2 regions of the Herbaspirillum sp. C7C8 genome follow, and region 1 is predicted to be linked to the other one. Evidence: predicted binding sites of a transcription regulator. Region 1 holds the regulator's gene; the other holds the start of a gene.
What was found. Region 1 encodes HrcA, which represses chaperone genes, less so after heat shock. Its sites were predicted from a motif close to TTAGCACTCNNNNNNNNNGAGTGCTAA; they were not measured.
Positions count from the first base shown of each region.

Region 2: groES (co-chaperone GroES) is a predicted target of HrcA. The motif match lies at 1,891-1,917, and genes of this name have one in related genera.

Region 1 covers NZ_JABXGG010000015.1:114,899-118,729, forward strand. Annotated here, with positions in the region: gene dapB (4-hydroxy-tetrahydrodipicolinate reductase) at 1-38, opposite strand, end outside; gene HWE01_RS17475 (outer membrane protein assembly factor BamE) at 75-623, opposite strand; gene fur (ferric iron uptake transcriptional regulator) at 836-1,261, shown strand; gene hrcA (heat-inducible transcriptional repressor HrcA) at 1,380-2,408, opposite strand; gene HWE01_RS17490 (HAD family hydrolase) at 2,479-3,207, opposite strand; gene HWE01_RS17495 (NAD kinase) at 3,244-3,831, shown strand, end outside.
Region 2 covers NZ_JABXGG010000012.1:70,702-74,532, forward strand. Annotated here, with positions in the region: gene groL (chaperonin GroEL) at 1-1,341, opposite strand, end outside; gene groES (co-chaperone GroES) at 1,484-1,774, opposite strand; gene HWE01_RS15055 (TonB-dependent receptor family protein) at 2,180-3,831, shown strand, end outside.

The DNA.
Region 1 (3,831 bases):
CCGGAGGCGCCGGTCACCGCGATATTCAATGCAGTCATGTGAAACTCGGAAGAAGGAAGTGCAGGAGACAGGGCTTACTTGTTGGTGGCCGAGGAAGGCGCCACCGGCGAGGCCGGCTTGATCTCGCTCTCATCCTTGGGTTTGTCAGTGAAGCTGGCCTTGGAACCGACCTTGGCATCGGTGATCAGGGTCAGGTATTCACTTTCGGTGGGCAGGTTCTGGCCGCCTTCGACGTGATCCAGCAGGTCATCCTTGAAGAACACCGAGACGCGGCTGGTCATGATCTCGCCATTGCCCTTGGCCAGGCGGAAGTCGTAATCCCAGCGGTTGCTGTGGAACATGTCGGTCAGCAGCGGCGTACCCAGCACGAAGCGCACCTGGTCGCGGGTCAGGCCCGGGCGCAGTTGCGCCACCATTTCCTTGGAGACGAAGTTGCCCTGCTGGATGTCGATGCGATAGGGCTTGAGGAAGCCGAACAGGCTGTTGCTCTTGCCGGTCACCTTCACGCCCGAGGTATCGGTGGGCGCCGCCTGTTCCGGCGCCTTGGTCGAGGAACAGCCGGCCAGCGTGACGGCCAGTGCGGCCAGCAGGCCGAGGGCAGCGGTGTGATGACGGGACTTCATTCGGGAAAGCATGCGCATAAAGATTTCAACCGGGTTGAGCCATGAGCCTAAAGCACTATATGATAAGCTAGAACTTACTTCTTAAATAGGCATGAGTGCGTTCCGGGTGTAAAAGGGCGTTCCCCACCGCCCCGCCGGAACGGTCCGCCAGGTCTTCCCAGTGGACCGCCGCGCCTGTTCGAGACCAGTAAACCCCGGGAACCCACTCTACCATGCCGAACAATCCATCCGAACTGAAGGCCAGCGGCCTGAAGGCGACCCTGCCGCGCCTGAAGATCCTTGAGATCTTCCAGAACACTTCGGTGCGCCACCTCAGCGCCGAAGACGTCTACAAACAATTGCTCTCCGACAACCTGGACGTGGGTCTGGCCACCGTGTACCGTGTGCTGACCCAGTTCGAGCAGGCCGGCCTGCTCCAGCGCAATCACTTCGAAACCGGCAAGGCCGTCTTCGAACTCAACGAAGGCTCGCACCACGATCACCTGGTCTGCCTGGATTGCGGCAAGGTCGAGGAATTCTTCGACGCCGAGATCGAAAAGCGCCAGATCAAGATTGCCCAGGAGCATGGTTTCGAGATCGCCGACCACGCCCTGGCCCTCTACGGCCATTGCAAAAACTGCAAGAAAGTGAAGAAATAAGCCCGCCATCGCTTCCTGGCTCGATTTGAGCAAGGCAGCGTGAAGCAAAATGCAAAAAGCCACGTGTGGTCGCACGTGGCTTTTTTGCGTTCTGGCGGGATGGTTGTGCTGGCCGGGCTCAGTGCTGGCTCAGCGCGCTGGAGAGCAGCTTGGCGGTGATGTCGACGATGGGGATGACGCGCTCGTAGGCCATGCGGGTCGGGCCGATCACGCCGAGCGTACCGACGATGCGGCCGTTGACCTCGTAGGGCGCGGTGACGATGCTCATGTCGTCCATCGGCACCAGCTGGGATTCGCCGCCGATGAAGATCTGTACGCCGGTGGCCTTGCTGGAGACATCCAGCAGCTGCAACAGCCCGGTCTTCTGTTCGAACATGTCGAAGAGGCGGCGCAGCGAATTCATGTTGGAGGACAGGTCGGTCACCGACAGCAGGTTGCGCTCGCCGGAGATGACCACGCTGTTGTCGGCCTCTTCGCTCATGGCGTCGCTGCCGGCTTCGACGGCGGCCTGCATGAGCGTGGTCATGTCGTCGCGCAGCTGGCGCAGCTCGCCCTGCAGATGCACACGCACCTGGTCGAAGCTTTGGCCGGCGTAATGCTGGTTGATGTAGTTGGCGGCCTGGGTCAGTTGGCTGGGGGTGTAATCGACCTCGGTCAAGAGCATGCGGTTCTGCACATCGCCACCCTGGTCGACGATGACCAGCAGGATGCGCTTTTCCGACAGCCGCAGAAATTCGATCTGCTGGAACGCCGATTCGCGCTTGGGAGTCATTACCACACCGGCGAACTGCGACAGCGAGGACAGCACCTGGGCTGCATTGGTGATGATCTTCTGGGACGAGCCGCTGTGCTGCAGGCGCGACTGCAGGCGGCCTTCGAGGGCGCTTTCGTCGATGGCCTCGACGGTGAGCAGGGTATCGACGAACATGCGATAGCCGCGCGGCGTGGGCACACGACCTGCCGAGGTGTGCGGGCTGGCGACGAAGCCCATCTCTTCGAGATCGGCCATGATGTTGCGGATGGTCGCCGGGGACAGTTCCAGACCGGACAGTTTCGACAGCGCGCGCGAGCCCACCGGCTGGCCGTCGGCGATGTACCGTTCGACCAGGGCCTTCAAAAGTGTGCGGGCGCGGTTATCGAGTTGCATGGGGCATATTCTAGCGGCATATCCGCCAAATGTGACGGCGGCTCCGTCCTGGGGGACATTGTACGAAGAATCAGGCCTGCGTTTGCAGCCAGTCATGCAGCTCATGCAGGTCGCGGCAGATGGCGTCCGGCGTGATGCCTGCCGGCAGCGTGCGCTCAAAACGGTTCATCCACACCGCCCGCAGGCCGGCCTGCTGTGCGCCCTGTACGTCCAGCAGCGGGTCGTCGCCCACGTAGACAGTGGCCGCCGGGGCAACCTGCAACGCTTCGCAGGCGGCATGGAAGATGGCCGGGTCGGGCTTGGCGCGGCCGAAGCGGTGCGCGGCAATCGAGACGCCGAAGTGACCGGCCAGGCCAATGCGATCCAGGTCGGCAAAGCCGTTGGAGACCGAGCCCAGCGTCAGCCGTCCCTTCATGCGCAGCAGCGCCGGTTCCACGTCATCGAACAGCGCCACCGTGCTGCGCGCCTCGGAGAACACGGCCATGGCCGGGTCGACCAGCGCCAGGTCCACGTCATGCTCGCGGAAGACATCGGACAGCGCCGTATGGCGCAGCTTCCAGAGGTCGATGCGATACATGGGATCGGTCTTCATCAAGGCCATGCGGCGTTCGCGCAGGCTGGCAATCGTATGGGCCGCCACCACGGCGGGCGCATGCTCGCGCAGCCAGTCGTAGAGCAGGCCTTCGGCGCGCACCAGCACCGGTTCGATGGCCCACAGGGTATCGTCGAGATCGAACAGCACCGCCTCGATGGAGGAGGGCGCAGGCGAGGAGGGCAGGGAGGAAGCGCTTGGTTTCATTACAATGTCATCTCAAATTATGGTCTAATCCGCAGCATGTGGCCCATCAAATTACCCGTTCAGGCAGCCGTACCCAAAACCGTCGCCATCGTCGGCAAGTTCCAGGCCGTCGGCATCGCGCAGATCTTGTCGGACATCGCCGTGTTCCTGGAGTCGCATGGACACACCGTGGTCTTCGAGTCCGAGACCGCCGAGAACATCGCCCTGCAAGGCTATGACAGCCTGACGCCCGAGCAGATCGGACAGCAGGCCGACGTGGCCATCGTGGTCGGCGGCGACGGCACCATGCTCGGCATTGCGCGCCAATTGGCTCCGTACAACGTACCGCTGATCGGCATCAACCAGGGGCGGCTGGGCTTCATCACCGATATTGCCCAGGACCGCATGATACCGGCTCTGGCCGACATGCTGGAAGGCAAGGTCGAAGCCGAGTCGCGTTCGCTGCTGGAAGCAAGGGTCTACCGCGAGGGTAGCGAGATCTTCCGCGCGCTGGCTCTGAACGACGTGGTGGTGGCGCGTGGCTCCACCTCCGGCATGGTCGAGCTGCGGGTGGAGGTCGATGGCCGCTTCATGTACAACCAGCGTTCCGATGGTCTCATCGTGGCCACGCCCACGGGTTCCACG
Region 2 (3,831 bases), on a different contig from region 1:
GATGGCGCGCAGCACGATCTTGATGCCGGCTTCCTGGTCAGGATTGTCGCCCTTCAGGTCCTTGACGTTGGCGCGAGCGCGCAGCAGGGCCACGCCACCGCCAGGCACGACGCCTTCTTCAACAGCAGCGCGGGTAGCGTGCAGGGCGTCTTCGACGCGGGCCTTCTTTTCCTTCATTTCGACTTCGGTGGCAGCGCCAACCTTGATCAGTGCAACACCGCCAGCCAGCTTGGCCACGCGCTCTTGCAGCTTTTCACGGTCGTAGTCGGAGGTGGCTTCGCCGATCTGGGTGCGGATCATTGCCACGCGTGCTTCGATGCCAGCGGCTTCGCCGTTGCCGTCGATGATGGTGGTGTTTTCCTTGCCGATTTCAACGCGCTTGGCTTGGCCCAGCTCAGCCAGGGTAGCCTTTTCCAGGGTCAGGCCGACTTCTTCGGCGATCACTTGGCCGCCGGTCAGGATGGCGATGTCTTCCAGCATGGCCTTGCGGCGGTCGCCGAAGCCAGGAGCCTTGACGGCAGCAGTCTTCAGGATGCCACGGATGTTGTTGACCACCAGGGTAGCCAGGGCTTCGCCTTCGACGTCTTCAGCCACGATCAGCAGCGGACGGCCAGCCTTGGCGACTTGTTCCAGCACCGGCAGCAGGTCACGGATGTTGGAGATCTTCTTGTCGAACAGCAGGATGAAGGGATTGTCCAGGGCGACGATCTGCTTCTCTTGGTTGTTGATGAAGTACGGCGACAGGTAGCCGCGGTCGAACTGCATACCTTCGACGATGTCCAGTTCGTTTTCCAGCGACTTGCCGTCTTCGACGGTGATGACGCCTTCCTTGCCGACCTTTTCCATGGCCTTGGCGATGATGTCGCCGATGTCCGCGTCGGAGTTGGCCGAGATCGAGCCGACTTGAGCGATTTCCTTGGAGGTGGTGGTGGGCTTGGCCAGGTTCTTCACTTCGCCGACGATGGCGGTGACAGCCTTGTCGATACCGCGCTTCAGGTCGGTCGGGTTGAAGCCGGCGGCGACGTACTTGAAGCCTTCGCGCACAATGGCTTGCGCCAGCACGGTGGCGGTGGTGGTACCGTCACCGGCGTTGTCGGAGGTCTTGGAAGCGACTTCCTTGACCAGCTGGGCACCCATGTTTTCCAGCTTGTCCTTCAGTTCGATTTCCTTGGCGACGGAAACGCCGTCCTTGGTCACGGTCGGGGCGCCGAAGCTGCGCTCGAGCACGACGTTGCGGCCCTTGGGACCCAGGGTGACCTTGACTGCATTGGCCAGGATGTTGACGCCGTTGACGACCTTGGCGCGTGCTTCATCGCCGAAAATAACTTGCTTTGCTGCCATGTTGGATTCTCCAGAAATTCGGTTCAGTTCATATAGCCTGGCGCGCGACTGAAATTTCAGGGGCGCCGGCTGCTGTCTTGCTGCCGCAGGCCTTCAGATTTTCTCTATCTATATAGAAGGAAAAGGAAGGCCGGATGCCGAATTACTTCTCGACGACGGCGAACAGGTCTTCTTCGCGCATGACCAGCAGTTCCTGGCCATCGACCTTCACGGCCTGGCCGGAGTACTTGCCGAACAGAACGCGGTCGCCGACCTTCACGGCCAGTTGACGGACCTTGCCATCTTCCAGGATCTTGCCGTTGCCGACGGCCAGGACTTCGCCTTGGTCCGGCTTTTCGGTCGCTGCGTCAGGCAGAACGATACCGGAAGCAGTCTTGGTTTCCTGGTCGAGGCGCTTGACGATAACGCGATCGTGCAAAGGGCGAAGATTCATGAGAACTCCTTAATTTTCAATAAGTTAGCATTGATTGCGGCGTAGCCTGCAACGGTTTTCTTCCAAATGCAGCAAACCTCACCGCAAGAAAAAGGGGATTGCGTCCGGCGGTGCTGTTAGCACTCTGCCGTGACGAGTGCTAAGTATAGGGATGGGGCGGGGAATTTTCAAGGCGTCGATGGCCATGCCTGAGGTTTTCCGCTGCCGCAGGGCAGTCCGGAGCTCAAAAAAATTCGAGGCTTAATCAGAATAATTATCAAACGCCCCGAAAAATGCGCATGACTTAATACGAATCATTACTATTCCGCCTCCTTTCGGGTGTCTGCCCGAAAGATTCCTTTTTTCAACAAGAAACAAGAAATAAACGGCGGAGGTTCGCCAATATTTTTATTGGACCGAAATGTTATGAAGACTAGTCAGGCCACTTTGCTTTTTGCGCACGATCTACGCATCGCCACCTCAACCCTCGTCTCGCTGGCCATGCTCGGCTGGCCCCTGGCAAGCCTGGCACAGCAGCCGGCCGCGGCCCAGGTGCAGTCCGGCCTGGAGCCCATCCAGGTCAGTGGCGACTGGCTCGGCACCAGTCTGGAGAGCAGCGTGAAGACCTATCCGGGGGCGCGCACCGTGGTCAAGAAGCAGGAGATCGACAGCACGGGCGCCATCAGCATCGGCGATCTGATGCGCCGCATCCCCGGCGTGCAGTCCAGCGACAACGCCGGCACGGCAGGCAGCGCCATCGCCCTCAACATTGGCGTGCGGGGACTGACCGGGCGCTTCTCGCCGCGCTCCACCATCCTGCTGGACGGCATTCCGATGGCGGTGGCGCCCTATGGACAGCCGCAACTGTCCTTCGCACCACTGAGTCTGAACAACATCGAATCCATCGACATCGTCCGCGGTGGCGGGGCCGTGCGCTTCGGGCCGCAGAACGTGGGTGGTGTCATCAACTTCAAGACGCGCTCCATCCCGGCAACCACTGGCATCTCCGGCGATGCCTCGGTGCGTTACAACAGTTACGGTCAGGGTGGGGGCAATACGCAGACCACGGCCTACGCCGGCGGCCAGAACGACAACGGCATCGGCATGGCCTTTCTTTACTCGGGGCAGGATGGCCGCGGATGGCGCGACAAGAGTGACGAGCACCTCAATGATTTTGCACTGAAGATGCGTTACGCCCTCTCGCCGAGCGCCGAACTCTACGCCAAGCTCAACTACTACGACGTGATGAGTCGCACGCCGGGCGGGCTGACCACGGCGCAGTACGCCGCCGATCCGTTCCAGAACACACGCCCGCGCGACAACTGGAGCGGCACCCGCAAAGGCTTCGACCTGGGTTACCTCAACACCATATCGGACCATCAGGAGTTCGAGATCCGTAGCTATTTCAACCAGGCCACCCGCCAAAGTACCTTGATCAATGCTGCCCGGGTGCAGCTCTCGCATCAACCGCGCAACTACGAAACCCTCGGCATCGAGCCACGCTATACGCATCGCCTTGCCTGGGGCAGCGTCACGCACGATGTCACGGTCGGCTATCGCCATGTCCGCGAGCGTGGCGACGACAACCTCTATAACGAGTCAGTGCGCACCGGCGCACTGAGCGGATTTGCCCAGTTCCGTAACAGTACCGATGCCCACGCCGGCTATATCGACGACAAGATCGCCTTCGGCCAGTGGCGCATCACCCCGGGCCTGCGCTTCGAGTACGTCAGGTCGACCCGAGTTGACGTGAATAAAAAGGCATCCTACGAGACCGGCAGCAACAAGCCGCTGCCCTCCATCAATGTGGCCTACCTGCTGACCGGGCAACTGACCTTGTTCAGCAACTACAACACCTCCTTCGGCGTGGTGCAGAATTCGCAACTCAACACCATGTCCTCGGCCAATCCGCTCTCCCCGGAGCTGGCCAGGACAATGGAAGCGGGCGCGCGCTGGAAGAGTGCGCAGGCGTCTGCCGAAGCGACGCTGTTCCACCTCGATTTTGACAACCAGATCGTGTCCGTCCAGGGAACCAATCCCAGTGTCTTCCGCAACATCGGCAAGACCCGACACGATGG